2 linked regions of the Rubinisphaera italica genome follow. The protein of the gene in region 1 interacts with the protein of each later gene in a pairwise test. Links are inferred from orthologs where the notes say so. Each region holds a gene or a part of one and is shown on either strand. Other genes may lie near its edges.

Region 1 (4,359 bases):
CGCGTGCCAGTGATCTGGCAAGAGAACGACGGCGTTGAGTAGGAAAGGCCAATCTCGCTGACATTCGCGGATTGCATCACCGAGAATCATTCGATTTTCTGCGAGGTGAAATAATCGACGTCGGCGATGAGTGACAACTGTAAAGAAATATGTCCCGCCAGGGATAGAGGCACGTCGATAATTCGGCATTCAATCGACCTTCCACAAAAGGAAGGCAGGCAGGAGCCTGCCCTACATAACTTTGGTTTTTACTCAGTCGTTTGCTCCGCAGCATTTTTTGTATTTTTTGCCGCTGCCGCAGGGGCAGGGGTCGTTGCGGCCGACTTTGTCTCCGGTGTTGCGGATCGGGTCGATTGGTTGTTCCGGGGCTCCTGGTTCGGGGCCGGGTTGGGATTGGCTACTCGATTCGTGGGTGCCGTTGGTTTCGGGGATCGAGGCATCGGGAACCGCGTGGGTCGCTGAGGAGATGTTCCAGAGGGAGCCGACGAAGTCCGGGCTTTCGTTTTCGACGCGGAAGATGGCCGAGGTGACCTGCTCGCCGACACGCATCCACATCTGCTCGAACGCTTTCATCCCTTCGCGTTTGTACTCAACCTTCGGATCCTTCTGGGCATAACTGACCAGACCAATTCCCGAGCGGAGATGGTCCATGAAGTACAGATGCTCTTTCCAGGCATGGTCGAGCACTTCGAGCAGAATTGATCGCTCGGCCTGAGAAAACTCGGGGCGGTAATGCGAGTCGAATTCCCGCAGCAGTCGATTCTGCGCTTCGACGGCTGTCACGCCGGTGAACTCGTCGACATTCAGGCTCGCTTCAAACTGCTGATTGGCCCAGTCAATCATCCCCTGCAGAGCCGGGGTGTTTGGTTCGGCTGATTCCTCTCCAGTGGACTTGTAAGTGGCCCCGATTTTTTCTTCGACTTCTTCAGTTAACTTCTCGCCCGGATAAAAATCCCGGCTGCGTTGGATGAGCAGTTCTTCGAGATCGTTGCGGGATTTGTTGTCGATCGATTCCATTTCGAAATGCGTGCGGAATCGCGACTCGGCCCAGCGAGCCAGGCCCTGACGATCGAACTGATCGCTGTTGCGGGAACGACTCATGAAGCGGGACATGCCGACGGAAACCGGGAAGCTGATTTCGCGGTTGCGGTAGTCTTTGATAATCCGATCAAGCACAAGTTCTTCGACCTGATGTTGCTCGAGTTCCTTGAACTCTTCTGCAGGAATATGAATTCCATACTGCTGGCTCAACCAGCCACTGACGGTCTTCGCGCCGAGTTGGTCATCGAGCATGTGATCGACATTCGAGAAGTCGAGTTTTTCGAGAGACTTTTGAGCACGATCGTAAATGAGCACGGTGAGGTTATCGCGACCGGCTTCCTTGAGTTCTTTATCGTTGAGATTGATGCTGAATCGGTTGTTGGCCCAGCGAGCCAGGCCGAGCCAGTTCCAGTCGCGTTGATTTTCCGCATCTGCGGGCAGGAATTCTTCGATTTGTTCGACGATCTCATCCTCTGCCTGCCGCATCGCCTGTTCTTTGAGGTACTGCTTGAGTTGATCGGCTTCCATCCCGCGAATTTCGCTCGGCTCGACTTCAACGAGGAAGTTTTGATGCGTCCAGGCGGCAATGGTTTCCCAGCGGTAATCCTTATCGAGGAAGTGATCGACCGCTCGTCCAACCTGACGTTCGATCATATCGAGAATCAACTGACGGCAGTTCGCCCCATCGAGAATCTGCTGACGGTAGGTGTAAACTCGCTTGCGTTGTTCGTCCATCACTTCGTCATATTCGAGCAGATTCTTACGCTGTTCGAAGTGCGTCTCTTCGCGTTTCTTCTGAGCCTTTTCGATTTGACGGGTGACCATCGGACTTTCGATCGCTTCGCCATCTTTCATCCCGAGCGAGCCGAGGAGGCTGCGAACGAAATCGCCCGCGAAAATTCGCATCAGGTCATCTTCGAGAGAGATGAAGAAGCGGCTCGAACCGGGATCGCCCTGGCGTCCGGAACGACCACGCAACTGCAGGTCGATACGGCGAGCTTCGTGACGTTCAGTACCGATCACATACAGGCCGCCTTTGTCGCGGACGACTTTTGCTTCCTCTTTCATGCCTTCGCGATCGGCGATTTTACGGGAGGTGTCATCCCATTCCGATTTGGGGACATCGAGTCGGGAGCCGTATCGCTCTTTGAGTTCTTCCCAGGCGAGATGCTCCGGGTTACCGCCGAGGATGATATCGGTACCACGACCAGCCATGTTGGTCGAGATGGTGACCGCGTTCAGTCGGCCCGCCTGTGAAACAATCTCGGCTTCTTTTTCATGATACTTCGCGTTCAACACGCCGTGTTCAATACCGTACTTTTTAAGCTTTTTACTGATCAGTTCAGAGTTCTCGATAGAAGCGGTACCGACAAGAATCGGACGTCCCGTTTTACCGACATCCCGAATTTCTTCGCAAACCGCTTTCCATTTTTCTTCGGACGACTGGAAAATGACATCCGGGAAGTTCTTTCGTTGGGTTGGTCGGTTGGTCGGGATGGCGATGACATCGAGTTTATAAATCTTGTAGAACTCGTTCGCTTCGGTCATGGCGGTTCCGGTCATGCCGCCAAGTTTGCCATAAAGTTTGAAGAAGTTCTGCAGGGTAATCGTGGCGAGTGTCTGGGTCGTCTCTTTGATTTTGACCCCTTCTTTGGCTTCGACAGCCTGATGCAAACCATCGCTCCACTGCCGTCCATACATTTTGCGGCCTGTATGTTCATCGACAATAACGACTTCGCCGTTTTCGACAACGTAAGTCACATCCTTCTTGAACAGGTGGATGGCTCGCAGTGAGTTATCAATTAAATGCGGCCATTCCATGTTGCCGGCTGTGTAGAAACTATCGACGCCTGCCAGTTCTTCTGCGCGACGAATTCCCTCGTCAGTCAGATGGCAGGTATGTTCTTTTTCTTTGACTTCGAAATGCTCATCCCGCTGGAGTTGCTTGGCAATTTTGTGAGCCAGGGGATATTTTTCCAGATTGTCGTGAGCAGGTCCGGAAATGATGAGCGGAGTTCGGGCTTCGTCGATCAGAATGTTGTCGATTTCATCGACGATGGCGAAATCGAGCGGGCCTTGCACCTGCATGTCGGCTCGGGGTTTCATATTGTCGCGGAGGTAATCGAAGCCGAGTTCGTTGTTTGTGCCGTATGTGATATCGCAGGCATAAGCGGCCTGTCGTTCGAGATACGACATCTGCGATTGAATCGCGCCGACGTTCAGGCCGAGTCCAATATGCAGGGCTCCCATCCATTCCATATCGCGTTTGGCCAGGTAATCGTTGACCGTTACGACATGCACTTTGCCAGCCAGGGCGTTCAGATAAGCGGGCAATGTCGAGACGAGCGTCTTACCTTCCCCAGTCACCATTTCGGCAATATTGCCCTTATGCAGCACATAACCCCCGACCATCTGCACGGGATAGTGACGCATTTTGAGATATCGCTTACCGCCTTCGCGAACCGCAGCAAAGGCTTCCGGCAGAATGTCGTCCATCGTTTCGCCGTCGTTCAGGCGGGCGCGGAATTTCTCCGTGAGACCTTTCAGCTCCCCTTCGGAAAGTTTCTCGTATTCGGGTTCGAGCTGATCGATACGGTCGAGGGCACTGCCCGGCGTGATCGTGTCGTTGCCGTCCTTATCGCGAACGAAACCAATTTTGCGAATCAGTCGGTCGTTATCGGAGCCGAAAAACCGCTTGATAAACGAATCGATCAATGACGTCAGGCCTGTAAACCAGTCGCCAAGCTTTTCCAGAAATTCCATGACTCTTCTATCCTCAGACACTTCGCAAATGACGAATTCAACGATCCGCCGCCAAAGTTCCTGACTAAGTGGGTTGAGGGTTAATGGTTGAGTGTTGAGGGTTTAATAGTTCGATTCCTGCAACTCTCAATCTTCAACGCTCAAATCCAGTTCGTCTGTCTGTTCTATAAGTAAACGATTTTCCTGTACGCACCTTGCGCGTCGATTTCATATCGATCCATCCTGAACGAGATCCGCACAGGACTGATGGAGCTGTTTGTTTGAGTGAACAATGCCCTTGGCTCATTTGGCAAATTCAGGCACAATGTATCCGAATTGCCATAATGACAGCATTGTCGATCACTCAGCATCATAACAATCCATCTGGCAAACGTCGCGCCAGACTGGCACTGAATTTGCGGTTTGTCTGTACGGATGCCGTAAGTAATAACAATGTAAAATGTTATTGCGATTGTAAAATGGGGTCAATGGCGGGTTGCACGGAATTCACGGCGACTTTTGGCAGGCGGAGACATTAACCAGCAATCAACCATCATTGATATAAATTTGACGTGG
Region 2 (3,235 bases), 1.8 Mb from region 1 along the record:
TATACAGGCAGATTGTCATCGCTGAGGAGATTCTGATAAGCATCAGCCTGCGGACATAATTCTCCATTCCATAACTGACCAGACCAGTCCCGATCAGCTTGCTGGAAGATTTCCCGACAACCTCGATTGGCCAACAGGATTTTGCCTTCGACTCCCACAATCACAAACCCATCGTATGCCTGTTCGAGTGTGTAAAGATGGCTGAAGATATTACTGAGAGAAGTCATCGCCAGAGAAGCTCCACTCTGGGCAGTCATCCCATTCATTGCCGATTCTTTACCGACATCCTGAAGGGCGGCCTCGCCACCATTTTCAACCCAGCGAATTAATGTCTGCACGATGCTCGCATCGTACATGGAACCGGCGCGTTCATTGAGGATTTTATTGATTTCCGGTCCCGATTTCGCGTCACGATAAATCTGATCGCGCGACAGTGATTCATAGGCATCGGCAACCGCCAGCAGGCGACCTGCCTGTGAGAGATCTTTTCCCAGAGGGCGGAGATAATCTTCCATTCTGGAAAATGGCAGACGAGATTCCACAATGATATTCCGTATTCGTAGTGGAATACAGCAGATATCGAGGATATCTTCTGCAATTGAAGTTCGTAACGACATTAACGATGCTTCTTCAATGGTATATCTGCCTGGCTTGAACAGGATGTGATCGGGGATCCCGATCTTGCCGATGTCGTGCAGCATAGCCGCCAATTCAATCTCACGAATCGCTTCTGCATTCCAGCAGAGTTGCTTGGCCAAACCGACGACAATCAACGAAACGCGACGAGAATGCAGAAACGTATTTTCATCCCGAAAGTGCAGACAGGTGAGCAGATCTCGCAAGATTGCTGGAGAGATTGCATTCGGAGTCGGTGTTTCTTCTTCGATGGCTTCCAGTTCAATTGCGTGCTGATGCAATTCAACCAGCGCCAATAAACCCCGTTGAGATGAGGCATACCGAGCTCCCCGAGTCGTTCGACCAGTTTTTCGAACGGAAATGTCATCCAATAACATAGAAACGATCCTCAAATTAACACTACTTGACCAGCTGCCAGATGCCGAAATCGTCTGCGTTGATATTCAATTTTCACGCAGGCTGCTCAACGCTAGGTCGTAGAATTCAAGTGACAAATAGAAGATTGCCGTGGGCAGGAAGATTTTGAGGAATCTGGAGCAATCGTTCCGGTTGTGCGGCTACCCTTAATCAGCCTTCTGTTCAATTCCAGAATTCTGAAAGTGGAATTGTCGAATTGAATCTGTCATAGTTTATTTTTCAAAACTAAAAACTTGTGGGCGTCAGGAGTTCAGTCAGTCGTCCAAGGCTCGAATCTTTCGGCAGCAGTCGAGAGGTATTCAGTCACTCAATTCAACAAGAAATAAGGGAATGTCTGAGACCGATGCCCGATATCACCAGTAATACAACCCGTATTCGTGTCCGTTACAGTGAAACGGATGCGATGGGGTTTCTCCATCATGGAAACTACCCCGCTTATTTTGAAGAAGCCCGGACAGATCTATTTCGTGTGAACGGTGGTGATTACAGGGCAATGGAAGAGAGAGGGCTGTTTTTTGTTGTTGTTTCAATGAATTTCCGCTTTCGGAACCCGGCTCGCTATGACGATCTCCTCCATGTGACCGCCACCATCGACAAGGTCTCGGCTGCAAAACTGGAGCACTCGTATCGTGTGATGCGCGGAGAAACCCTAATCGCCGAAGGCTCTACGGTATTGGCCATGGTCGATGCACAGGGGGTCGTTCAGCGAATCACAGATGATCTTCCCGGAACTGCAACCGGATAAAAGACTTCACATTCCAGGTGTAGTCCGTGCTTGTTTTGTGGTCACACTGCGGATAGTCTGTTATTCCGCATCAATGATTTTTCATCTGAACGATTATTGATCTCTAATGCAGACATGAGCAATGCTCATGGAGTATTGAAAATGCATTCGATGCACTTTCAATGTCGAGCATAAGCGTATAGATCACAAGTATTTAAGAACATACACCGCAGCAGGCTAATTTTATGAACGATCCCCAGGCAGATGCCGCAACCGAATCCACTGAACTAGCTTATCTCAAAGAGTTGCAGGCCAAACCATTCCTGAAACGGATGTTGGGCTACTTTTCCCTTTCCGGACCAGGTTGGCTGCAAGGTGCCATTACTCTCGGTGGTGGCTCACTTTCGGGCAGTTTATACTTAGGTGTACTGGCTGGTTTTGGCCTGATGTGGCTGCAACCACTGGCAATGATTATGGGAATCATCATGCTCAGTGCAATTGCTTATGTCTCCCTCTCGACGGGCGAACGGCCTTTTGATGCAATCAATAAGCACATCAATCCGGTCCTCGGCTGGGGTTGGGCGATTGCGACCATGATGGCCAACTTTGTCTGGTGTATGCCGCAGTTTGCTCTCGGGACCGCTGCCATTCAACAGAATTTACTGCCTGGCGTCTTCGGAGCCGGGGCAATGGATGACTTTACCAGCAAGCTGATCATCGTCATTTTCCTGCTGATCTCAACAGGAACCATTATCTGGTTTTACGATTCCGGCAGCAAAGGAATTCGTATTTTCGAATTGCTGCTTAAGATCATGGTTGGAATTGTCGTGCTCTGTTTCTTCGGCGTCGTTCTGAAAATGACCTTCAGTGGAGAGGGACTGGATTGGGGGAGGATTCTGGCTGGTTTCATTCCCGATCTCAGCCTGATGTCGCGGCCATCCGATCAATTCACTGCGATTCTGGCGCAAACAGGCGAGTACTCTAAATTCTGGACTGATAAAATTGTTTCCGAACAACAGCAGGTCATGATTACCGCTGCTGCAACGGCCGTCGGGATCAATATGACATTCCTGCTCCCGTATTCCATGCTGAGAAAAGGCTGGGGACGCGTGCATCGCGAACTGGCGATTTTCGATCTCGCTTTTGGATTGTTCATCCCCTTCCTGCTGGCGACCAGTTGTGTAGTGATTGCTTCTGCAACTCAATTTCATGCTCAGCCCGCTCCCGGATTTATGGGTGAAGTTGATGAACAGGGAAATGCAATTGCACCAGCTGGCAATCTCGTCGGTGGCTACAACAAACTGGTAGAGAAACGACTCGAACAGCAAGTGTCTGCTGGAGAGTTCGCAATTTTAAAAGCTGACCCCGCTGCGATGAAAGCAGCCGTCAGCGATCTTCCTGCAGCCGATCGTGAACTGGCTGCTATGCTGGTTACTCGAGATGCGTTCAATCTGGCAG

What was found. Proteins that work in one complex are often made in the same cells at the same time.
Region 2: the proteins of secA (region 1) and Pan54_RS15590 interact in binary tests that used the Escherichia coli proteins (3 or more experiments, as listed by UniProt). The link is inferred for Rubinisphaera italica from one-to-one orthologs.

What each region holds. Positions count from the first base shown.
Region 1 is NZ_SJPG01000001.1:5,957,001-5,961,359, forward strand. What follows is about bases 53-4,106. They hold secA (preprotein translocase subunit SecA), read right to left. Parts: upstream 3,805-4,106; coding sequence 253-3,804; downstream 53-252. UniProt on the Escherichia coli protein: Required for protein export, interacts with the SecYEG preprotein conducting channel.
Region 2 is NZ_SJPG01000001.1:4,164,030-4,167,264, reverse strand. What follows is about bases 168-3,097. They hold Pan54_RS15590 (acyl-CoA thioesterase), read left to right. Parts: upstream 168-1,396; coding sequence 1,397-1,798; downstream 1,799-3,097. Other genes in these bases: Pan54_RS15585 (divalent metal cation transporter), read left to right, coding at 2,023-3,097; Pan54_RS15595 (diguanylate cyclase), read right to left, coding at 168-1,013. Also shown: more of Pan54_RS15595, read right to left, coding at 1-167; more of Pan54_RS15585, read left to right, coding at 3,098-3,235.